3 regions of the Micromonospora humida genome follow, and region 1 is predicted to be linked to each of the others. Evidence: riboswitches for the same ligand, from Rfam matches in the RefSeq annotation. Region 1 holds a riboswitch; each other region holds the start of a gene.

Region 1 (7,968 bases):
GAGCATCGGCAGACCCAGGTAGCCGGATCCGGTGGAGTCGAGCAGTCCGTATGTGCCGGCGCAGACACCGACCAGCCCACCGAGCACCAGGGCTCCCGTCGCGGCGCGCTGACCGGCCGGCACCGCCGCGGTGCGGCCGTAGCCGCGCGAGTCCATCGCCGCCGCCAGCGCCAACGACCGGTCCAGGGCATCGGCCAGCACCGGCAGGGCGATCCCCCGCAGCGCACGCATGCCCCGACCGGTCGCGCCGCGCAGCCGACGCGCCCGACGTACCCGCAGCACGCTCTCCACCAGTTGCGGCGCGACCGACAGCGCCACCACCACGGCGGTGCCCACCGCATACAGTGCCCCGGGCACCGCCTTGAGGAGCCGTTTCGGGTTGGCCAGCGCGTTGGCGGCGCCGAGGCAGACCAGCATCGTGGCCAGCCGCAGCCCGTCGTAGAAGCCGCCGAGGACCTGCTCGACGGCGACCGGCCCGAACAACCGGATGCCCGCCGCCCACTCGGGCAGCGGGATCTCCGGCAGCGACACCAGCAGGTGCTCGCCCTGCCCGCCACCGAAGACGATCCGGAACACCACCCGCATCGTGATGATCACCGCGCCGAGGACGAGGTACATCCGGAACGCCAGCGCCCATGGAGCATCGGTGCGTCGCCGTAGCACCGTCAGCGCGGCGACGGCGACGAGCAGCGCCAACAGCAACGGATTGGTGGTGTGGCTGGCTGCTGTGGCCAGACCGAGTGCCCACAACCACCACGCGCCCGGATGCAACCCCCGCGGCAGCCGGGCGGCCGACCAGCGGCGCGGTCCGCGCCCCGGGGCGGCCGCAGCCGCGTCAACCCCGTCCCGATGTTCAGTCATCGGGGTCGGCGGCGCGGCGTCGGCGGGCGGTGACCACGCCGCCGACGGCGAGCGCGGCCAGCAGCAGTGCCCCGGCGATCGTGCCCAGCGGCAGCCCGCCGTGGCCGCTGCCGGAGGCGGCGACCTCGGTCACCGCCGGCTCGCTTGCCGTACCGCCCGACGAGCCGGTGACACCACCGGGCGTCGTCGTCGGCACCGCCGTCGGGGGTGCCGCCGCCACACTGGCTGACGCCGTGCCTACCGGGGTGGCACCCGGGGTGCCGGCAGGAGGGACGGTCGTGGTCCGACCGGGCCCGCCGGCCGATGGCACGACCGGGCCACCACCTGCGGCCGGCGGTGGCGTTGCCGGCCCGCCACCGACCGCAGGTGGCGGCGATGTAGGTGGAGGAGGAGGTGTGGGAGCCGGCCGTTTCGGCGTGACTTTCGGCCTGGGGGCGTCGCTGGCGTTGCGGTTGAGCGAGAAGGACCAACCCTCGAAGCTGCCGGCCGGCGGCTTGCGGTTGAGGACACCCTTGTCGCTGTACGCCCAACCACCCCCGTTCGCGGCATGCCAGTACGACCAGTAGGCGCTGGCCGGCGGGGTGTCCACGCATTTCTCCGAGGCAGCCGACGGCTTGCCGTCGATCCGGCAGATGAAACCCTCACCCCAGCGCAGCGTGCCGGTGATCTCGAAGCCGGCGTTCTTGAGCGCCGCGAGACCGGTGGCCTGGGTTCCGGAGGCGCAGCGCACCACCGTGCCTCCGCCCAACTCGTTGAAGTCGACCACGACGGTGACCCCGGAGGCATCCGGGCAGTAGCCGGTCGACCCGGCAGCCGCCGCCGGGCTGCCCGGCCAGGAGACGCTGCTCACCGCAGTGAGCACGACGACCGTCGCGGCATGAGCGGCCCGGCGGCTCATTGCGCCCGCCGTCGACGTCCGAGCACCAACAGCACCACACCGCCGCCGATCAGCAGCAGCGCGACCAGCACGTACCCGATGATCGCCGCACCGGTGGTGGGGAGGCCGGGCAGCGCGGGAGCCGCCGGGGTGGTGCTCGGTGCGGCGGTGCCGGTCGGTGACATGGTGGGGGAGGGCGTCGCCGGGCTGCCGGTGGCGCTCGGGCTCGGCCCGGCCGTGCCGGTCACCGTCGGTGTCGGTGCGACCGTCGGGGTGGGGGACATGGTCGGTGTGGGAGTCGCGGTGCCGGTCGGCGTGGGCGTCGGCGACGTCGGCGGCAGGTCGAGACCGATGCGGCCCAGCGGCACCTGGGCGAGCCCGAGCAGGGCCTGCGCGGTGGCCCTGCGCCACTGGTCCCGGTCGGTGTCCGCGATCCCCGTCGAGACAGCGCCGGTGAACGATTCGGCGTGGTAGGCTATCGCGCCCGCGTCGCCGACGGCAGCACCACCGTTCGCCGCCGTGAGCTGCAACTGCGTCACAGCGTGTGCGGCCCGTGCAGCCTGGCTGTCCCGGCCGGCAGCGGCGAGCGCCTGCCCGGCCAGCCCGGTGCTGTTGGAGTTCGCGCCGGTGGTCGGGCCGGAACCGCCGAACGAACCGTCGGCGTGCTGCTGACCCGCCAACCAGTCCGCGCCCCGGCGGGCGGCGTCGGAAGCGCCGGCGGCACCGGAGTCAGCGGCAGCCAGCAACGCCTGCACGGCCATCGCCGTGGAATCGACGTCGAGGGTCGCGCCCGGCTGCTCGTCGCAGGACGGCGACGGGCCGTCCGCGGTGTCCGGGTAGAGCCGGAAGCCGCCGGCGGCGCACTGCTGCCGGACGAGGAAGTCGACGGTGTCCTGCGGCAGGTCACCGCTGCGGGCCAGACCCAGCACCGCGAAGGACTGGTCGAAGGTGTTGCTGGCGTCCGGTCCACTGTCGGCCGTGGTGCGACTGGTGATCCGTCCCCGCTGGTGACCGGCGTCCGCCCCGGCCAGCAGGGACAGCGTCACCGCCCGCAGGTCGTACCCGCCGAAGTCGGTGGGGTCGGCGCCGGCGGCGGACGCGACGTAGAGCAGCTTCGCGGTCGCCCCGCCGTCGGTGAACCCCTCGATGCCCCAGTCGTCGTAGCTGTTGTAGGACCGGACGTGCGCCGCGACCTGCCCGGTCGCCGCCTGACGCGTCGGCGCGGACCCGCTGGTGGCGGACATCGCGATGATGCCGTCGATGGTCAGACCCCAGTCCTGACCACCGAACGGCCCAGGCAGCGTGCCGTCGGTGAACTCACCGGCCAACCACGAGGTGGCGTCACGCGCGGCGGCGGCATCAGCCGGGGCGGGTGCGGCCACCCCGGCCAGGGGCACCGCGGCCGTGACGACGGTCGTCGCCACGATCGCGCTGAGGCCGGTGGCGAGACGCCGGGACAAAAGCATGGGATTGCCTTTCGCAGAGCGGTCGGTGAGGCCTCCGGAACACACCCCCGGGCACGTCACCCCGCTCCGCATGCTGCGGTGAGCGGGGTGAACGGACCGTCGACGGCAGCCCGGACCTCACCCTGTAGACCTCGACAGTGGAAGCCGCTCGTCCCGGGCGGGGCATTCCGGCTCGCGAGAGGACCCCTCGCTCACGGTTGCGGGTCAGCGCCGGCTTCTACCGGCTTCCCCCCACACGGGACGTATGCAGTTGTGTACCCGGCGCACCGGATGCCGACACGGTACCGCCCTGGCGTCGCAGGACGCCAGGGCGGCCGCCGACAGCCGACGCGCCGGTCACAGCAGGGATGCCGTCAGGATCAGGGAACAGCGATGCTCGGCGCTGCGCCCGCCCCGAACGACCAGCCCTCGACACTGCCCGGAGCCGGGTTGTAGCTGCTCGCGCCCGAGGAACTGTAGGACCACGACCCGCCCGCCGGGGCATGCCAGTACGACCAGTAGGCGGTCGCCGGCGGCGTGTTGACACACGGCTCGGTCGCGGAGGTGGGCTTGCCGTTGATCCGGCAGACGAACGCCAGACCCCAGCGCGAGGTGCCGGTCACCGTGAAACCGGCCCCCTGCAGGGCGGCCACCCCGGTGGCCGGGTCGCCCAGGGCACACGCGACCTGCACGCCCCCGCCGAGCGCGGCGAAGTCGACCACGACGGTGACCCCTGTGGTGCCGGTGCAGGCGGCGGCGTGCGCCGCCTGCGGCGCGGGCTCCACGGCGGTCAGGGCGACGGCGGCGACGGCAGCGGCCACCAGCCCGGCCAGCCGCACGCGGACGATGGATTGGAGACGGAACACGTGTCCTCCCGGGTTCAGGTCGGCGCGACAGGTCATGGACAGGTGAGGACCGGTGCGCCGGAACCGGCGGCCGCAGCGGAGAGCGTGGCGTAGCCGTCGCCGGTCAGGCCCAGGACGGCCTGGCCGGTGGCGCGGGTGGCGGTGGCCGGGTCGAAGGTGCCGCCGTCGAAGTCGACCGCGCCCCGGTCGGCCGGCGCTGCGCCGCAACCCACCTGCAGGCCGACCAGGTACGCCCGTGCCCGCAACCAGGCCAACGGCCGGTGGCCGGCGCGCAGCGCCTGCGCGGCGAGCCCGGTGCTGTTGGCGTTCGGGACGCCCGACGAGTCGGCGAAGCTGCCGTTGGCGCCCTGCACCGACACCAGCCAGTGCAGCCCGGCGGCAGCGTCGGCTGGGCGGCCCGCCGCCTGGAGCGCCTGCACCGCCAGTGCGGTGGCGTCCACATCGGAGGTACACACCGGCTGAGCGGGCAGCAGCGGGTATCCGCCGTCCGGGCAGCGGGTCCCGGCCAGCCAGATGGCGGCGGTCGCGGGCACACCGTGCGCCGTGCGGTCCAGGGCGAGGATCGCGAAGGACTGGCTGAACGCATTGCTGTAGTTGCCGTACGCGGACCGGTCGGTGAACCGGCCACTGGGCGATTCCAGGCCCCGCAACCGGGCGATCAGGTCGACACCGCCGACGTCGGTCGGGTCGCCCCCGCGAACCTGCACGGCGAGGGCGAGCTTCGCGGTCGCACCGGCGTACGCCTCGGTGCCGCCGTCACCGACGTAACCGTCGCGGATGTCCGGTCGGGTGACCCAGTCCAGTGCCTGCGCGCCGAAGTCGTCGGCGACACCGGCGGCGGCGAAGGCGAACACCGTGTCGAGGGTCAACCCCTGGTCGGGGTAGGCGACGCCGTCGAAGACCACCTCGAATCGTTCACCGTCGACGAGTTGCCGCGCGAGCCAGCCGGCGGCGGCCCCGGCCCGGTCGACGCCGGGGTGCGCGGGTGCGGCGGTCGCAGGTGTGGCGAGGGTGAGAGCGGCGAGTACGCCGCAGAACAGGGCGAGCAGGCGGTGCCGGCTCAGGCGGACGACCATCGGAAGCGCCTTTCCGGCCCGGCGGTCGTCAGAACCCGGACGATCGCCACCGGCAGGCAGGATCGACCGGCCTCCGACCCGTGGGCCACGACGGGTGGGGAACGGAAAACCACGCGTGCGGCGGGTATTCGGGCTCGCCGTCAGGGGTGTCTGCCACCTCGACGACCTACCGTTGCGGGCCAGCGCCGGACTTCGACCGGACTTCCCCCACGCACACACGTTGATGGAGTTGTCGCGACAGTCTGATCGCCCTCGACAGTGGATGTCAATGCGCCATCGCGCGAACACGCTTGGTGATAACCGGCGTTGCGGCGTCCTCTACGGACGACAAGCGCCGTACCCCCACCAGCCGACACGAATGCGGTCAGCACCGGCACATTGACTCACCGCATCGCCCCCGGTGCGCAACGCCGCGGCCCGAAGCACCGCCGCATCGGGACCCGACGCGATATCGTGACACCGCAGTCGGTCCGCCACGCCACCACGTGGCGGCGCAAGAGGGAACCCGGTGCGAGACCGGGACTGCCCCGCAGCGGTGAGTGGGAACGACCGCCGTCATCAGCACTGGGCCCGCACGGCCTGGGAAGCGACGGCCGGTAGGCCTGAGCACGACGCCCACGAGTCCGAAGACCTGCCCGCTGCCCACGTGCACCCGCACGCGGAGAGCTCGGCGACCTTCGAGGGCGGGTCGACCATCGCCGACAGCACGACATCCGGTGCTGCCTGCGACCGCACCGCTCCCAGCCGAGTTCGACGACTCGGCACAAGGAGACCCCGATGCAAGCGCCACCAGCACAACGACCCCGTCCGTCAACGTACGGTGCCGTGACCCCCGGCACCGTCGGCATGCCAGCCGAACGGAACGGCCAGTGACTAGGCCCGCCGCACCACGTCGCATCAGAATCGATGACGAAGATGTCGTCGTCCTCCCGGCAGCGGACTACGAACGTCTCGCCTCCACGCGACGGCAACTCGGCGCACGCGAAGCGCGAAACCGCAGCCTGACCGACCAGGTGAACACCCTGAGCACACTGCTGGCCGACATCCGGCGCATCGTCGACTCGACGCCGCAGTGCTGTGCGACCCACCGCGACGCCGACAGCCGGATCCGTGACCTGCTAGATGCCCAGCGGATCCCGCGACCGCAGGGCTCGCCCACACCGACGCCATGAACCACCGCGACACCCACCCGGACGCCGCCCGGCACGCGACGGCATCATCCTGGGCCGCCCGATCCTGCCGGGCATGGGGTTCGCGCGAACGACTCATCCGCTCCGGGCGGACCCCAGGGGGAGTCCGCCCGGACCGGCCCGTTCAGCTCGCGCGGACCTCGGCGGCAGCCGCGACGAGGTGTCGGAGGGACGCCTCGACCTCGGCATAGGTGCGGGTCTTCAGACCACAGTCCGGGTTGACCCACAGCCGTCGGGCGGGCACGGCCGCAACGGCCCGACGGAGCGCGTCGACCACCTCGTGGTGCGGTGGGACGCGGGGCGAGTGGATGTCCCACACCCCGGGGCCGACCCCCCGGCGATAGCCGATCGCGGCAAGGTCGTCGAGGATCTCCATCTTCGAACGCGACGCCTCGATGCTGGTGACGTCCGCGTCGAGCGCGTCGATGGCGGTGATCACCTCACCGAACTCGCTGTAGCACAGGTGGGTGTGTATCTGGGTGTCGTCGGCGACGCCGCCGGTGGCCAGCCGGAACGCGCCGACCGCCCAGTCCAGGTACACCTTCTGGTCGGCCCGACGTAACGGCAGGGTCTCCCGCAGGGCAGGCTCGTCGACCTGAATGATCCGGATACCGGCGGCCTCCAGGTCGCGGCACTCGTCGCGCAGCGCGAGCGCCACCTGGTCGGCGGTGTCGGCCAATGGCTGGTCGGTCCGGACGAACGACCAGGCCAGGATGGTGACCGGCCCGGTGAGCATGCCCTTGACCGGACGGTCGGTCAGCGACTGGGCATAGGTGGACCACGCGACGGTCATCGGTGCCCGGCGGGCCACGTCGCCGTGGATGATCGGCGGGCGGACGCAACGGGACCCGTAGGACTGCACCCAGCCGTGCGTGGTGGCGGCGAAACCGTCGAGTTGTTCGCCGAAGTACTGGACCATGTCGTTGCGTTCCGGCTCACCGTGCACCAGCACATCCAGGCCCAGCCGCTCCTGCAACCGGATGACCTGCTCCACCTCGGCGCGCATTCGCTGCGTGTAGCCGGCGTCGTCGAGGGTGCCGGCGCGGTGCGCGGCACGGGCCCGGCGCAGCTCGGCGGTCTGCGGGAACGAACCGATCGTGGTGGTCGGCAGGTCCGGCAGCCCCAGCCGTTCCTGCTGGCGGGCGGCCCGCCCGGCGTAGTCGCCACGGTGCCGGTCGGTGGGGCGCAGCGCCGCCAACCGGCCGCGCACGTCGTCGTGCCGCCACGCCGGCGGGGCGGGCGGCAACGGGGCCGGCAGGCTGGTGGTGCCGTCGCGCAGCGCACGCCCGAGCAGGACCACCTCGTCGACCTTCTGCCGGGCGAACGCGAGCCGCGCGGACAACTCCGGGTCGAGGGAGGTCTCGGCCGACAGATCGACCGGCACGTGCAGCAGCGAACAGGACGTGGACACCGCCACGTGATCGGCCAGCCCGGCGACCGTGGCACCGGCGGCGACGGCCGCCCGCAGATCCGTGCGCCAGATGTTGCGCCCGTCGACCAGGCCGGCGACGACGGTCGTGCCGCGCAGGGGACCGGCGGCGGCGAGCCGGCGCAGGTTGCCCGCACCGGCGACCAGGTCCAGGCCGATCGCCTCGACCGGGGTGTCCAGCAACGCCGGCAGCGCGTCGCCGAGGTCACCGAAATAGGTGGCGA
Region 2 (7,968 bases), 750 kb from region 1:
AGGGGGTTGGGCGGGTGGGGGCGGTGGAGCGGTGGGGGTGGGTGGTGGGGTACCGAGCGTGTCGGTGGTGACTACTGTTCGTCCCCGGTGGACGGGTGGGAGGGGTGGTCGGGTGGCGACGTCGCGGGTGGACCTCTCGGGTCGGGCCGGCACGCCCTTGCGGGCGATCCTGCGGTCGCCCGGCTGGATGGGCTGGGCAATCGCCACCTTCGGGGCCCGGCTGCCGGTGGCGATGGCCCCGCTGGCACTGGTCTTCGCCGGTCGGGCGCTCAGCGACGGCTACCTGCTCAGCGGCCTACTGGTCGGCGCGCACACCATCGGCGAGGCGGTCGCGGCACCCGCCGCCGGGGCGCTGATCGACAGGTGGAACCCGCGTCGCGTGCTGGCCGGGTGCCTGGCCGCCGAGGCGCTGCTGTTCCTGGCCGCCGCTGTGGTGGTCGGCACCGGTGGCGGCACGGCGCTGCTGGTCGTCCTCGTCGCGTTGGCCGGTGCGGTGCCGGCCGGCGCGCCGGGCGGTCTGCGGTCGATGCTCACCCACCTGGTCGACGCGGCCGTGCTGCCCCGGGCGCTGTCCCTGGACACGGTGCTCAACCAGGTCTGCTGGGGGCTCGGACCGGTGCTGGTCGGGGTGACGGTCGCCGCCGTCTCGCCCGCCGCCGGTGTGGGCCTGGTCGCGCTGCCGGCCGTGATCGCCGCGGGGGCGGCCCTGCGCCTGCCCGATCCGGCGGCGGCCCGGCCCGCCGCCGGGCGCAGCCGGGTGCTGCCGGTGCTGCGCCTGCTGGCCCGCACCCTGGCGTTGACCGCCGCGCTGCGGGTGCTGCTCGGGGTGCTGACGGTGGCGGCGGTGCCGCTGTTCACCGGCAGTGGCCAGGCGTCGCTCGCCGGGCTGGCCCTCGCCGCGTACGCGGTCGGGACCGGCCTCGGCAGCGTCCTGTACAGCCTGCGGAGCTGGCCGGGCGGCCACCAGCGGCAGGCCGACGTCGCCCTGCTGGTGCTCGGCCTGGTGGTCGCGTTCGCGGTGGTCGCGCGACCGCACGCCGTCGCGCTGCTGACGCTGTACGCCGTCGCCGGGTTCTTCGAGGGGCCGACCGTGCTGGCCCGGTCGCTGCACCTGGAACGGGTCCTGCCACCCGACCGCCGGGCCACCGGCTTCTCCCTCCAGTACGCGGCGATCGGTTGGGGGTTCGCCGTGGGCAGCATGGTGCTGGCACCCCTGCTGACCCGCTGGGGCGCGGCCACCGTGGTCACCGGGGCGGGGCTGGCGGTGGCGGCGCTCGCCCTCGTGGCGACCCTTCTGCCCGCGCGCCCCGACCGGGTCCGGTGACCCGTCACCGGTACGCCGCCCCCGACCATCCGGCCGCGGCGGACCGGCGGGCGTCGGACGGCTCGCTGAGCGCCGGGTCGCCGTCGAGCACCCGCCGGTGCAGCCGCTGCAACGCCGGCCCCGGCTCGATGCCCACGCCGTCGGCAAGCGTCTGACGGAGGTCGCGGTACACCGCGAGGGCGTCGGCCCGGCGGCCCACCTGGCACAGCGCCCGCATCTGCATGTCGCGCAGCCGTTCCCGCTCGGGGTGGAGGGTGACCAGCGCGGCCAGTTCCTCGACGGCTTCGTCGTACCAGCCGAGACGCAGGTAGGCGTCGGCGCGCAGCTCGATGGCGAGCAGCCGCCGTTCACCGAGCCGTCGGCTCTCGGCCAGGATCGAGGGGGACGGGTCGACGTCGGCGAGCGGGTCCCCCCGCCAGGCGGCCAACGCCTCGGACAGGGACCGGACCGCGTCGTCGAGCCGGCCCGCCGCGAAGGCGGCCCGGCCGCGCACCACGTTGGCGTCGAAGAGGTGGCTGTCGACGTCGCCGCGTGCCAACCGCAGTTTGTATCCACCCGGGCCGGTGATGATGGACCGCCCCACCGACGGGGGCAGACTGCGCCGGAGGCGGAAGACGTACTGCCGGATCAGATTGCCGGCCGAGGCGGGTGGTTCGTCGGTCCACACCTCCCGGGCCAGGCGTTCCACCGGAATGAGCACATTTCCGTTGACCGTCAGGACCGCCATCAGATTGCGTTGCTTGGGAGCATTGATGCAGTAGTTCTGCCCGGGAAGTATCACAAATGTTCCGAGTATGCCGAACTTCACGAATCCCCCACGATGCGCGTGCCCCCGTACCGTCAGTGCCCACCACTGATTGAAGTTAATCGATCAATAATGACGGTGCCGCGCCATCTCCGTTCGGCCGCGCCGCTGCGGTAAGGGGCACATCGCGCTTGTGGCCGTGACGAAAGCGGTGTGAGATCAGCGGTGGGACGTCGGGCCCGGACGGGACACACCGGGCCGGGAAAACGACCACACCGGGAAAGCCGGGCCGGAAGGGCCACGCCAGGGGAAGAGGACCGCGCGCCGTGAACACCGCCACCGATGACCGAGCCGTCCCACCCCCGGTGGTACGGGCCGCCCGTACCGGAGTCGCGGTGGTCTTCGCCCTCAACGGCCTCGCCGTGGCGACCTGGTTCTCCCGGGTCCCGGCGGTCCGCGACGCGCTCGGCCTCAGCGCCGGCCGGCTCGGACTGCTGCTGCTGGCCATGTCCGGGGGCGCGGTGCTGGCGCTGACCACCGCCGGCCTGGTGACCCAGCGGCTCGGCCCGGCCCGCACCGTCGTCGCCTCGACCGTGCTGGTGGCGGTCGGCCTGGCCGGGGTGGGCATCGCCACCCCGCTCGGCTCGCTGCCCGGCGTCGCGGTCGGCCTGTTCGCCCTCGGCTACGGCTCCGGCACCTGCGACGTGGGCATGAACGTCGAGGGCGCGGCGGTGGAGAAACGGCTCGGTCGCACCATCCTGCCCCGCTTCCACGCCGCTTGGAGCCTCGGCTCGGTGGCCGGCGCCGGGCTCGGCGCGGGCGCGGCCCGGCTCGCGGTGCCGATCACCGTGCACCTGGCGGTGCTGGCGGCGGTGGTGCTCGGCGGCACCCTGCTCGGGGCGCGGAACTTCCTGCCCGCCCTGCCCGCCTCCACCGCCGACGGTGCCGCGTCGGCCCGCCGGGGTGGTCTGCTCGCGGCCTGGCGGGAGCCGCGCACCCTGCTCATCGGCGCGCTGGTGCTGGTGATGGCGTTCACCGAGGGCAGCGCCAACGACTGGCTGGCGGTCGCCTTCGTCGACGGCTACGGGGTCAGCGAGGCCGCCGGGGCCGCCGTCTTCGGGGTCTTCGTCGCCGGCATGACCATCGGCCGGACCGCCGGCACCGTGGCCATCGACCGCTGGGGCCGGGTACCGGTGCTGATCGGCACGATCCTGCTGGCCGCCGCCGGCTCCCTGCTGGCGGTGCTGGCCGGCTCCGGGCCGCTCGCCGTCGTCGGGGTGGTCCTCTGGGGACTCGGCGCATCGCTCGGCTTCCCGGTCGGGATGAGCGCCGCCGCCGACGACGAGGAACGCGCCCCCGCCCGGGTCAGCGTCGTCGCGGTGCTCGGCTACACGTCGTTCCTGGCCAGCCCGCCGCTGCTGGGTCTGCTCGGCGACCACGTCGGCATCCTGCACGCCCTGCTGGTGGTGCCGGTGCTGCTGATTCCGACCCTGGCCCTGGTGCCGGCGACCCGTCCGCCGGCCGGTGCCGCGCCGCAGACACCCGCCGGCCCGATACAGAAAATCTAACAGTCGTCGGCCCCGGCCGGTATCGGGTGCGCGGCCGTTACGCCGGGCCACCGCCGCTGGCTAGGGTCGCCGGATGCCAACCGAGATCACCGCCGCAGCGGCGGGCCGCTGGACCCTGGGTGACCGCACCGTGCACCGGATGGGCTTCGGCTCGATGCGGATCACCGCCCACCCCGACCGGGACCGGGCGCTGCGCGTCCTGCGCCGGGCCGTCGAACTGGGGGTCGACCACATCGACACCGCCGCGTTCTACGTCTCGCCGGGCGGCACCCTGAAGGTCGGCACCGGCCCCGCCAGGTACGCCACCGAACTGATCCGCGCCGCGCTCGCCCCGTACCCGGAAGGGCTGGTCGTCGCCACCAAGGTCGGCTTCCGGGACGACCCGACGACCGGCCTGCACGAGGAGGCCAGCCCGGCGCAGCTGCGCGCCCAGGTGGAGGAGAACCTGCGCCGGCTCGGCCGCGACCACCTCGACCTGGTCAACCTGCGGATCGTCAAGCGGCCCGCGCCGGACTCCGTGGCCGAACGCTTCGGCGCGCTGGCCGAGCTGCGCGACGCCGGCCTGATCCGGCACCTGGGTCTGTCCAACGTCCGCCTCGACCACCTCGACGAGGCGCAGACCATCGCCCCGGTGGTCTGCGTGCAGAACAACTACGCGCTGGACAACCGCGGCGACCAGGACGCCATGGTCCGCGAGTGTGGTGCCCGGGGTATCGCCTACGTGCCGTTCTTCTCCCTGACCGGCGGCAACCGCGAAGGCGGGGCCCGCACCGACCACGGCGCGGCCGTACACGCCGTCGCCCGCGCCCACGACGCCACCCCGCAGCAGGTACGCCTCGCCTGGACGCTGCACCAGGGCCCGCACGTACTGGCCATCCCCGGCACCGGTGACCCGGCCCACCTCGCCGAGAACGTCGCGGCCGCCGCGCTGCGACTCACCCCCGACGAACTGGCCGCCCTCGACCGGCGGTGAACGGGCCGCTCAGCCGGCTGTCACCGGGTTCGCAGCGCCCTTCCAGGTGGGGGTGCTCCACTGGAGGGACGCCGAGGAGAGGACGGGCAGATGGGCTGGTTCAGCCGACGGACCCGGGCTGACGAGGGCATCCCGACGAAGCTCGACCGGGAGGCCACCCGGGACGACCTGACCGCGCTGGCGGACTTCGTGGCCGCCCACCGGGGGGTGGAGTTCTATCTCGAACCCGAGACGACCGCCACCGACACCACGGTGGTGGCGATCGCGCACGACGGGGAGTGGATCCGCCGCCGTACCGGCTCCCCACGTACGGCGGCGAAGCTGGCCCACCGGCACGCGGTGCCCCTCTACGAGGCGGCGAAGACCGGATACCCGGAGCGGATGCGGGCCTGGAACCGGGCCCACCCCGAGCGTCGCCTCCGCTGACCCCGCAGCCGCGCGTGCGGCGTGGCGGGGTGGTGGCCCCCGTGGGATGTCGGCCCGTGGGATGTGGGTCCGTGGGATGTGGGTCCGTGGGGGTGCGGCCACGGCGGCGGGTGCGACCGCCGGCCGCCCCGGTCGCCTGCCACTGCGGGGCAGGGGTGTGGGGGTATGTCGTCGCGGGCCCTTTCGAGCTGATGACGGCGACGGATCGGCCCCGCCGGGTGGGACGACCCGTACCGCCAGGTCGGGGGTGGCCGGGGTGGCGCGGCACCGGATGGGCCTGTGACCGGAGGGCCTGCGGCACCGGAGGGGGCGGCCCCGCGGCACCGGGCCGGGGCCGCCGCCCTCAGGCTGCCCCGGCCCCGGCGTGTCGGGGGGCCCTACCCGGCGCGCCAACCGTCCGGTCAGGTCGGCCGTGCCGGTCCCGAGTCGTTGACATCATCAGCTCGACAGCGTGCGAGAGAGGTGTCCCGACCGACCAGGGCCGTGCCGCCCGGATCAGCTCCGTGCCGCCCAGTTCCGCGCCGTCGCGGGGCCGGTGGCCGCCGTTGACCTCGGGGTGAGGAGTGTGGCAGCATTCGCGGCCTGACGGCAGTGAAGGAAGTCGGTGCGATTCCGACGCGGTCCCGCCACTGTCACCGGGGAGCGATCCCCCCTCGTGGGTCACGACCGTGCGTGCACGGTTGGAAGGCCGGGGGTGAGCGTCGATCCGGGAGCCAGGATACTTCGGCCGTCGGAGAACCCCAGGGCGTGGACACCCGAGGAGGACCCGATGACGCACAGCGTCACTGCCGACCCGATCACGGTCGGTGATTTCCGCATCACCGTCGAGCCCGCGCCGCCGCGCGCTCCCACCTCTCCCACCGTCGCCGGCCGTCGCCGGGGCGGTCGGCCTGCCACGTACCGCTGACGGCCGGTCCGGGTGCCCCGCCGCCGGCGGGGTACGTCGGACCTCCGCCGCCGCTGACCGGCGTCCCTCCCGCCCCGCTCGGCCCGGCCCCGTGGTCGAGCCGGACGTCACTCTCCGGAGCCGAACGTGCGCATCCTGCTGCTGTCCACCGCCGACACCGATCTGCTCGCCGCCCGCGCCAGCGCCGCCGACTACCGTCTCGCCAACCCCACCCGGGTCGACGTGGCCGCCGTGCCGGCCCTGCTCGACGGTGTCGACCTGGCCGTCGTACGGCTGCTCGGCGGGCGGCAGGCGTGGCCGGACGGCCTCGCGGCGGTGCTCGGCTCCGGCGTCCCCACGATCGTGCTCGGCGGCGAGGCGGTGCCCGACGCGGAGCTGATGGCGGCCTCCACGGTGGCCTCCGGGGTGGCCACCGAAGCGCTGTCCTACCTGGTCGAAGGGGGCGCGGACAACCTCGCCCAGCTCGCCCGGTTCCTCTCCGACACCGTCCTGCTCACCGGTGAGGGCTTCGACCCGCCCACCCCCACCCCGCCCTACGGCATCCTCGACCACCACCGCCCGTCCACCCCGGTCGACGGGGCGGACCCGGTGGCCGGACCGGCCGGGCGGCAGGACGGCGGCGGGCGGCCCACGGTGGGGATCGTGTTCTACCGGGCGCACGCGCTGGCCGGCAACACCGGTTTCGTGCAGACCCTGGCCGACGCGGTCGACGCGGCCGGCGGCGAACCGCTGCCGATCTTCTGCGGATCGCTGCGCGGGCTCACCCCCGGCGACGGGCCGCTGGACCTCTTCGCCCGCTGCGACGCGCTCGTCGTCACCGTCCTCGCCGCCGGGGGGACGGTCGCCGCCGACGCCTCCGGCGGGGGCGACGAGGACGCCTGGGACGTCGGCGCGCTCGCCGCCCTCGACGTGCCGGTGATCCAGGCGCTCTGCCTGACCAGCACCCGGGAGCAGTGGGCGGCCAGCGACGCCGGGCTGTCCCCGCTGGACGCGGCCATGCAGGTGGCCATCCCCGAGTTCGACGGTCGGATCGTCACCGTGCCGTTCTCGTTCAAGCGGATCGACGCCGACGGGCTGTCGGTCTACGCCGCCGACGCCGAGCGGGCCGCCCGGGTCGCCGGGATCGCCGTCCGGCAGGCCCGGCTGCGCCACCTGCCCAACGCCACGAAGCGGGTGGCGGTCGTGCTCAGCTCCTACCCGACGAAGCACTCCCGGGTCGGCAACGCCGTCGGCCTGGACACCCCCGCCTCGGCGGTCCGGCTGCTCGCCGCCCTCGCCGACGCCGGATACCACCTCGGCGACGCGCCGCCCCCCACCGACGGGGACGCGCTGATCCACGCGTTGATCGCCGCCGGGGGCCACGACGTCGAGTGGCTCACCCCGGAACAGTTGGCCGCCGCCGAGGCCCGGGTGCCGGGGGACACCTACCGGCGCTGGTTCGACCAGGTGCCGGTCGACCTGCGGGACCGGATGCGGGAACACTGGGGTGAGCCACCCGGCCAGCTCTACACCGACGACGGGGACATCGTCCTGGCCGGGCTGCGGTTCGGCAATGTCACCCTGCTGATCCAGCCGCCGCGCGGCTTCGGCGAGAACCCGATCGCCATCTACCACGACCCCGACCTGCCACCCAGCCATCACTATCTGGCCGCCTACCGGTGGCTGGCTGCGCCGGTCGCCGACGGCGGCTTCGGCGCGGACGCGGTGGTGCACCTCGGTAAACACGGCACCCTGGAATGGCTGCCCGGTAAGGGACTCGGCCTGGCCGCCGACTGCGCCCCCGACGCCGTCCTCGGTGACCTGCCGCTGGTCTACCCGTTCATCGTCAACGACCCCGGCGAGGGCACCCAGGCCAAGCGGCGGGCGCACGCCGTCGTGGTCGACCACCTGGTGCCCCCGATGGCCCGCGCCGAGACCTACGGCGAACTGGCGAAACTCGAACAGCTGCTGGACGAGTACGCCACCGTGCAGGCCCTCGACCCGGCGAAGGTGCCGGTGGTCCGGGGGCAGATCTGGGAGTTGGTG
Region 3 (7,968 bases), 180 kb from region 1:
GTTCCGGTGGTGGCCGCCTGTGCGGCGGCGACCCTGGCCGGCCCGCCGGCAGCCCAGGCCGGGCCGGGCTGTCCGGCGGGAGCGATCATGAACGTGGTCGCCCACCAGGACGACGACCTGCTCTTCCTCAGTCCGGACCTGCTGCACGACGTGCAGGCCAACCGCTGCGTCCGCACGGTCTTCGTCACGGCGGGCGACGCCGGCCGGGACAGCACCTACTGGACCGGTCGGGAGACCGGGGCGCGGGCGGCGTACGCCCAGATGGCCGGGGTGGCCGACAGTTGGACCCAGGCGGACGCCGGGATCAGCGGGCATCCGATCCCGGTCTTCACGCTGACCGCCCGGCCCACCGTGTCGCTGGTCTTCCTCCGGCTGCCGGACGGCTATCCCGGCGGCACGGGGCACCCGAACACCGGCTCGCAGAGCCTGCAGAAGCTCTGGCTCAACGGCATCTCCACGATCACGTCGCTGGGCACCGGCGCGTCCAGCTACAGCCGGGCCGGCCTGATCACCACCCTGGCCGGGCTGATGGCCGCCTACCAGCCGACCGCCGTCAACACCCAGGACCACGCGGGTGGGTTCGGCGACGGTGACCACAGCGACCACCACGGCGCGGCCTACTTCGCCCAGGCCGCCGAGTAGGCGTACGTCGGTTCGCCCACGTTCACCGGCTACCACGACTACAAGATCAAGAACTATCCGGCGAACCTGGGATCGACCGACGTCGCCGGCAAGTCCGCGGCCTTCTTCGCCTACGGCCAGTACGACGACGGGGCCTGCACCAGCCTGCCCACCTGCGCCGGCTACGACTACCCGGCCTTCCTCCAGCGGCAGTACAAGGTCCTCGGCCCCAACCTGGCCCGGACGGCCACCGTCACCGCGACCAGCCAGGACACCGGCAGCGGGCAGACGGCGGCCAAGGCCGTCGACGGGGTGGTCGCCGGCTGGCCCGACGACCAGACCCGGGAGTGGGCGACCGTCTACGGCGGCGTCGGCACCCAGCTCACCCTGAGCTGGCCGGGCCCGCGCACCGTCCGCCGGGTCGTCCTCTACGACCGGCCCAACCCCAACGACCAGATCACCGGCGGCACCCTGCTGTTCAGCGACGGCACCTCCACGGCCGTCGGTGCCCTGGACAACGGCGGCGGTCCGACGGAGGTCATCCTCCCGGCGGCGAAGACGGTGACCAGCGTCAAGCTCACCGTCACCGGGGTCGGCGGCAGCACCGTCAACGTCGGCCTCGCCGAAATCGAGGTGTTCGGCAACGCCGGCCCCTGAGCGGACGGCCGAGGCCCGGTCCGGTGGGGGTGTGTGACCACCGGACCGGGCCCCGGCCGCGCCGGTCAGAAGTCGTCGTCGAAGGTGACGCTGCCGCTGACCCCCACCTGGTAGGCCGACACCCGACGCTCGAAGAAGTTCGACAGCTCCTGCACGTCCTGCAGATCCATGAACGCGAACGGGTTCTGCGCGCCGTAGCGCGGCGCGATGCCGAGCTGGGCGAGCCGCCGGTCGGCGACGTGTTCCAGGTAGGTCCGCATGTCCGCAAGCGACAGCCCCGACACGCCCTGGTCGAGCAGGTCCTCGGCGAACTGCACCTCGCACTCGACGGCCTCGGCGAGCATCTCGGTCACCTGACGTTCCAGGTCGGCGTCGAACAGGTCCGGCTCCTCCCGCCGGGCGGTCTCCACCACGTCGAAGGCGAACGCCATGTGCATCGACTCGTCGCGGAAAACCCAGTTGGTGCCCGACGCCAACCCGTTGAGCAGGCCCCGGGACCGCAGGAAGTAGACGTAGGCGAACGCGCCGTAGAAGAAAAGCCCCTCGATGCAGGCGGCGAAGCAGATCAGGTTCAGCAGGAACGCCCGCCGGTCCGCGCGGGTACGCAGCTCCCGCAGCTCGAAGACCGAGTCGATCCAGCGGAAGCAGAACTCGGCCTTGCGCCGGATCGACGGGATGTTCTCGATGGCGGCGAACGCGGCGAACCGTTCCTGCTCGTCGGGGACGTACGTGTCGAGCAGGTTCAGGTAGAACTGCACGTGCACGGCTTCCTCGAACAGCTGCCGGGACAGGTAGAGCCGGCCTTCGGGAGAGTTGACGTGCTGGTAGAGGTTGAGCACCAGGTTGTTGGCGACGATCGTGTCACCGGTGGCGAAGAACGCCACCAGCCGGGACACCAGGTGCCGCTCGGCCGGCGACAGCCGCTCCAGGTCGGCCAGGTCGGAGTGCAGGTCGACCTCCTCCACCGTCCAGGTGTTGCGGATGGCGTCCTTGAACCGGTCGAAGAAGTGCGGGTAGCGCATCGGCCGCAGGGTGAGGTCCATGCCGGGGTCGAGCAGCAGCTGCCGCCCGGCGGTGCGGGGTTCGTCGACGGTGGTCACTGGCACGCCTCGCAGCTCTCGGGGTTCTCCAGGGAACAGGCCAGCGCCTCGGCGTCGGCCGCCACGACCGGGGCGACGGTGACGGTGGCCTGCTGGATCCGGGTCGCCGGACGCGACCGCAGGTAGTAGGTGGTCTTCAGCCCGGACTTCCAGGCGTACAGGTACATCGAGGACAGCTTGCCGATGGTCGGCGCGCTGAGGAACAGGTTCAGCGACTGCGACTGGTCGACGTACGGCGCCCGCGCGGCGGCCAGGTCGATCAGCGCCCGCTGCGGCAGCTCCCACGCGGTCCGGAACAACTCCCGCACCTCGGCGGGCAGGTCGACGATGCCCTGCACCGAACCCTCGGCCCGCTTGATCCGGTCGCGGATCTCCGAGGTCCACAGGCCGCGCGCCTTCAGCTCGCGTACCAGGTAGGTGTTGATCTGGAGGAACTCGCCGGACATGGTCTCGCGCTTGAACAGGTTGGACACCTGCGGCTCGATGCACTCGTAGCAGCCGGCGATCGACGCGATCGTGGCGGTCGGGGCGATCGCCACCAGCAGCGAGTTGCGCAGGCCGTGCGCGGCGATCTGGGTGCGCAGCGCCGCCCACCGCGCGGTCTGGGTGGGCTCGACCCCCCACAGGTCCGGGTGCAGGTCACCCCGGGCCGCCCGGGTCTGCGGGTACGCCGGGTGCGCGCCGAACCGTTCGGCCAGGCCGGTCGAGGTCTCCAGAGCGGTCAGGAAGATCTCCTCCTGGACCCGGGTGGACAGCTCCCGGGCACCGGGCGAGTCGAACGGCAGCCGCAGCGCGAACAACGCGTCCTGCAGCCCCATCAGCCCCAGCCCGACGGGCCGCCAGCGCGGGTTCGACGCCGCCGCCTGCTCGGCCGGGTAGTAGTTGATGTCGATCACCCGGTCCAGGAACACCACAGCCGTACGGACCGTGGCGCGCAGCCTGTCCCAGTCGACGCCGTCGGCGGTGAGGTGCGCGCCGAGGTTGACCGAGCCGAGGTTGCACACCGCCGTCTCGGTGTCGCTGTTGACCTCCAGGATCTCGGTGCACAGGTTGGACAGGTGGATCGTGTTGCCCGGCACGCCGGTCTGGTTGGACAGCCGGTTCGCCGGGTCCTTGAACGTCATCCACCCGTTGCCGGTCTGTGCCAGGGTGCGCATCATCCGCCCGTACAGGTCCCGGGCCTTCACCGTGCGGACCGCCTTCTTCTCGGCGACCCGGTACGCGGCGTCGAACTCCTCGCCGTACAGGTCGGGCAGCTCCGGGGCGTCCGACGGGTCGATCAGCGACCAGTCGCCGTCGGCCTCGACCCGGCGCATGAACTCGTCGGGGATCCAGTTGGCCAGGTTGAGATTGTGGGTGCGCCGGGCCTCCTCACCGGTGTTGTCCCGCAGCTCCAGGAACTCCTCGACGTCCGGGTGCCAGGGTTCCAGGTAGACGCAGGCCGCCCCCTTGCGCCGGCCGCCCTGGTTGACCGCCGCCACCCCGGCGTCGAGGGTCTTCAGGAACGGCACGATCCCGTTCGACCGGCCGTTGGTGCCCCGGATCAGCGCCCCCCGGCCGCGCACCCGCGTGAAGGAGATGCCGATGCCGCCGGAGAACTTCGACAGCTTCGCCACCTGGTGGTAGCGCTCGTAGATGGAGTCCAGCTCGTCGCGCGGCGAGTCGACCAGGAAACACGACGACATCTGGGTGTGCCGGGTGCCCGAGTTGAACAACGTCGGGGAACTCGGCAGATAGGCCAGCGACGACATCAACCGGTAGAACCCGACCGCCTCGTCGGGCGTGGTGGACAGCCCGCAGGCCACCCGCAGCAGCCAGTACTGCGGGGTCTCCACCACCAGCCGCGACTGCGGGTGCCGCAGCAGGTACCGGTCGGCCACCGTACGCAGCCCGAAGTACTCGAACCGCAGGTCACCGGCCGGGTCGACGGCGTCGTCGAGTTGGCGTGCGTGCCGGGCCACGAACGCGGCGGTGTCGTCGGCGATCAGGCCGAGGCCGTGGGCGTACCGGATGGACTCGCTGAACGAGGTCACCTCCTGCCCACGTACCTCCTCGTCCACGTAGGCGGCCAGCAGCCGGGCCGCCAGGCGGGAGTACTGCGGTTCCGTGCCGATCAGCTCCGCCGCCGTCTGGATCGACAGCTTGTCCAGCTCGGCCGTGGTCGCCCCGTCGTAGAGGCCGCTGATCGTCCTGGTGGCCACCCGCAGCGGGTCGACCTCGTCCAGGTCGGTGGTCCACCGGGCGACGGCCGTGACGATCCGGTTGACGTCCACCGGCTCGGTGTCGCCGTCGCGCTTGCGGACCCGCATCGCGGGCCGGCGTGGCTGCGCGCCGTCGACGTCGGACGGTGGGCTCTGCGCTGTGCTCGTCATGACCTCTCCTCGCTGTCACCGATGGCCATCGGGACGCGGGAGGACGCCGACGGGCGCGGCACGGCGGCCGGCCCGGGTGCTGGCGTCGGTCGTCCCGCGCGACCTCCGACCGCCGCGCGCAGCAGCGCACGGCGCACTGGCAGGTCTTCGGACTCGTGGGCGTGACCGGGGTCGGTCGCCTACTGGCCGTCGCTTCCCGGACCTCGCGGTCCAGTGCTCGATGACGGCGGTCGTTCCCACTTACCGCTGCGGGGCAGTCCCGGATTTCCACCGGGTTCCCTGTTGCCTCGACCGGACCACCGGGCCCGGCCGAACCAGCTGCGTGGCACACCATATATGGCGTAGATGGGGGAGAGGCAACACTAGATGTCGCGTCGGTGTGTCGGATAACTCTCATCCGACCGCCCGGTGGCCCGCAGTGACGCCAGCAGCCGCAGCGCGTCGGCGTCGGCGCTGCCGGGCTCGGCGGTGAAGACCAGCATGACCGGGCCGGGGTTTCCGGGCAGCGGGTAGGTGTCCCAGTCCAGGACGATGTCACCGACCTCGGGGACCTGGAAGGTCTTGGTGCCGCTGACCGACCCGCGCACGTCGTGCCGGGCCCACAGCCGCCGGAACTCGGCGCTGCGGATGCTCAGCTCACCGACGACGGCGGTGGCCCGGGGGTGGGTGGGGTCCGTGGCCACGGCGGCGCGCATCATGCCGATGTAGTCCATGGCCTGCTGCTCCCAGGACGCGCAGCGCCGCACCGGGGTCGCCGCCTCGTCGAACATCAGCAGCAGCATGTTGAGCCGGTCCGGCGGGTGGTCCGCCGGATCGCCGAGCAGCGCCACCGCCCACGCGTTCCAGGCGAGCAGGTCCAGGTGCCGGCCGAGCACCACCGCCGGGGTGTCCAGCACCCGCAGCAGCCGCCTGGTGCTCTCCGGCACCCGCTCCGGGCCGTGGTCGACCCGGGCGGGCGTCGGCCGGCGGGCGGCGCGGGCCAGGGTGAACAGGTGCCGGCGTTCCGCGTCGTCGAGGCCGAGCGCGGCGGCGAGCCCGTCCAGCACGTCGTCGGACGGGCGCACCTCCCGGCCCTGCTCCATCCGCTGGTAGTAGTCGGTGCTCAACCCGGCCAGCAGCGCCAGCTCCTCGCGGCGCAGCCCGGTGACCCGGCGTCGTCCACCCGGCTCCAGGCCGACGTCCCGGGGGTGCAACCGGGCGCGCCGGGCACGCAGGAAGTCACCGAGTTCACGGGCGTACGGACGGGTCATGTCGCCAGTGTGGCGCGGCCCGGACCGGCGTGGGTAGGTCTGCGGGACCTAGGCAACCGGGTACGACCGGCCCCGCCCGGTCGGGCCCTAGCGTCGGTGGTCCGATCCGACCGTCAGGGAGCAGCAGATGACCTGGACCGCCGACCACATCCCCGACCAGCACGGCCGCACCGCCGTCGTGACGGGCGCGAACTCCGGCCTCGGCCTGGTCACCGCCACCGCCCTGGCCCGGCGGGGCGCCCGGGTCGTGCTCGCCGTGCGCGACACCGCCGCCGGCCGGCGGGCCGCCCACGGCATGGGCGGCGACGTCGAGGTACGCGAGCTGGACCTCGCCTCCCTGGCCTCGGTACGGGAGTTCGCGGCGGCCCTGGCCGCCGACCGTCCGGTGCTCGACCTGCTGGTCAACAACGCCGGCGCGGTGCTGCTCGGCCCGCGCCGCACCAGCGTGGACGGCCACGAGCTGCACCTCGCCACCAACCTGCTGGGCCACTTCGCGCTGACCGGCCTGCTGCTGGGCAACCTGGCCGCGGCGCGGGCGGCCCGGGTGGTCAGCCTCAGCTCGATCACCCACCGCAACGCACACCTGGACTTCACCGACCTGATGGGCGAGCGCGGCTACCGGGGCTCCACCGCGTACGGCAGGTCCAAGCTCGCCACCACCGTCTTCGGCATCGAACTGGACCGCCGGCTGCGCGCCACCGGGTCGCCGGTGATCAGCGTGCTGGCCCACCCCGGTGTCACCCGCACCAACCTGACTCCCCGGGCCTGGTCCCACCAGGGTCGGCGCGGCCGGGTGATCGCCCGGCTCGGCCTGCTGGCCACCCAGCCGGTCGAGCAGGGTGCGCTGCCCCAACTGCGCGCCGCCACCGACCCGCAGGTCCACGGCGGCCAGTTCTTCGGCCCGGCCCGGTTCTTCCAGACCTGGGGGCCGGTCACCGAGGTGCGGGCCAGCCGGGAGGCCACCGATCCCGCCGTCGGCCGGCGGCTGTGGACGGCGGCCGAGGAACTGACCGGCGTGCGCTGTCTCTGACGCCGGGCCGCACTAGCATGGCTGCGGTCGGTGAGGGCGGCGGAGACGAGGCGACATGGGATGGCTCGGGCGGGTGCTGGGCGGCGGGGGCCGGCAGGTCCAGGAGGATCCGGTCCGGCAGGCGGCGCTGTCGGCCGAGGTGCGGCAGCGCTTCGGCGCCCACCTGGCCGTCCGACCTGCCGAGCAGGTGGCGGCGATGGTCGGGCTGCTCGACGACGGCGACGGCCTGGCGGTGGCGGCCGGCATCGTCGGTGAGTTCGCCGACGCGGCCCACGCGGACCTGCTGGCCCAGACGACGGAGCTGTACCGGCGTACCGGTCAGCGGTTCCCGGTGGACCGGCGCAACTACCGGCCACTGTGGCGCGAGGCCGGTGGCCGGCTGCACTGGCCGCTGTTCGCGCTGCCGGGCGGCCTGCACCCGTACGTGCACGTCGCCGCCGCCACCACGGTCGTCGGCACCCGGGCGGCGCAGTTCGTCCGGGCGACCGACCCCCATCCGCTGCTCGCCCGCCTGTTCGAGGTGCTCGACCTGACCACCTGCGGCTGGGAGTACGGCCGGGTGCGGGTGGACCACGACGGGGCGTCGCTGGTCGGTCGGCTGATCTCCACCACCCGCGACGTCCGGGCGGCGATGAAGGAACCCCCGTCGCTGCCGCCGTCGGTGCGGGAACTCATGCGCACCAACCGGGCGGTCGACGTCTTCGACCTCACCGGCGACCGGGTCGTCGGCACGATCAACGTGGGTGGTGAGCTGCGCCCGGCGCTGTTGACCTGACGCCGTCGGGTCGACCTGCGGGGCCGGCCTGCCCGGGGTGGACGCGGTTGCCGTCCACCCCGGGCTGCCGGGTCCCGTCACACCTGCGCACCGCTCGAAACGTCGAGGGGCACGCCGTGCCGGGCCGGCAGCCCCGGTCAGGCGACGCGGTGCGGGGCGAGCC

The links. Region 1 has a riboswitch for cobalamin ahead of JQX11_RS03605 (peptidase). Riboswitches for the same ligand answer to the same signal wherever they lie in the genome.
Region 2: another riboswitch for cobalamin. It lies ahead of cobN (cobaltochelatase subunit CobN); the one in region 1 lies ahead of JQX11_RS03605 (peptidase).
Region 3: another riboswitch for cobalamin. It lies ahead of JQX11_RS02825 (ribonucleoside-diphosphate reductase subunit alpha); the one in region 1 lies ahead of JQX11_RS03605 (peptidase).

The regions. Positions count from the first base shown of each region.
Region 1 covers NZ_JAFEUC010000001.1:877,309-885,276, reverse strand. Annotated here, with positions in the region: gene JQX11_RS03625 (CbiQ family ECF transporter T component) at 1-861, opposite strand, end outside; gene JQX11_RS03620 (SCO2322-related protein) at 854-1,759, opposite strand; gene JQX11_RS03615 (prenyltransferase/squalene oxidase repeat-containing protein) at 1,756-3,204, opposite strand; gene JQX11_RS03610 (SCO2322-related protein) at 3,564-4,085, opposite strand; gene JQX11_RS03605 (peptidase) at 4,082-5,125, opposite strand; cobalamin riboswitch at 5,228-5,356, opposite strand; cobalamin riboswitch at 5,575-5,778, shown strand; gene JQX11_RS03600 (hypothetical protein) at 5,995-6,297, shown strand; gene metE (5-methyltetrahydropteroyltriglutamate--homocysteine S-methyltransferase) at 6,440-7,968, opposite strand, start outside.
Region 2 covers NZ_JAFEUC010000001.1:127,420-135,387, reverse strand. Annotated here, with positions in the region: gene JQX11_RS00600 (MFS transporter) at 113-1,324, shown strand; gene JQX11_RS00595 (AfsR/SARP family transcriptional regulator) at 1,329-2,105, opposite strand; gene JQX11_RS00590 (MFS transporter) at 2,396-3,637, shown strand; gene JQX11_RS00585 (aldo/keto reductase) at 3,711-4,610, shown strand; gene JQX11_RS00580 (hypothetical protein) at 4,701-5,036, shown strand; cobalamin riboswitch at 5,631-5,760, shown strand; gene cobN (cobaltochelatase subunit CobN) at 6,070-7,968, shown strand, end outside.
Region 3 covers NZ_JAFEUC010000001.1:692,475-700,442, reverse strand. Annotated here, with positions in the region: gene JQX11_RS02840 (PIG-L family deacetylase) at 88-642, shown strand; gene JQX11_RS33680 (DUF7402 domain-containing protein) at 688-1,278, shown strand; gene JQX11_RS02830 (ribonucleotide-diphosphate reductase subunit beta) at 1,344-2,321, opposite strand; gene JQX11_RS02825 (ribonucleoside-diphosphate reductase subunit alpha) at 2,375-4,750, opposite strand; cobalamin riboswitch at 4,872-5,085, opposite strand; gene JQX11_RS02820 (helix-turn-helix transcriptional regulator) at 5,113-6,000, opposite strand; gene JQX11_RS02815 (oxidoreductase) at 6,128-7,030, shown strand; gene JQX11_RS02810 (hypothetical protein) at 7,086-7,805, shown strand; gene JQX11_RS02805 (hypothetical protein) at 7,943-7,968, opposite strand, start outside.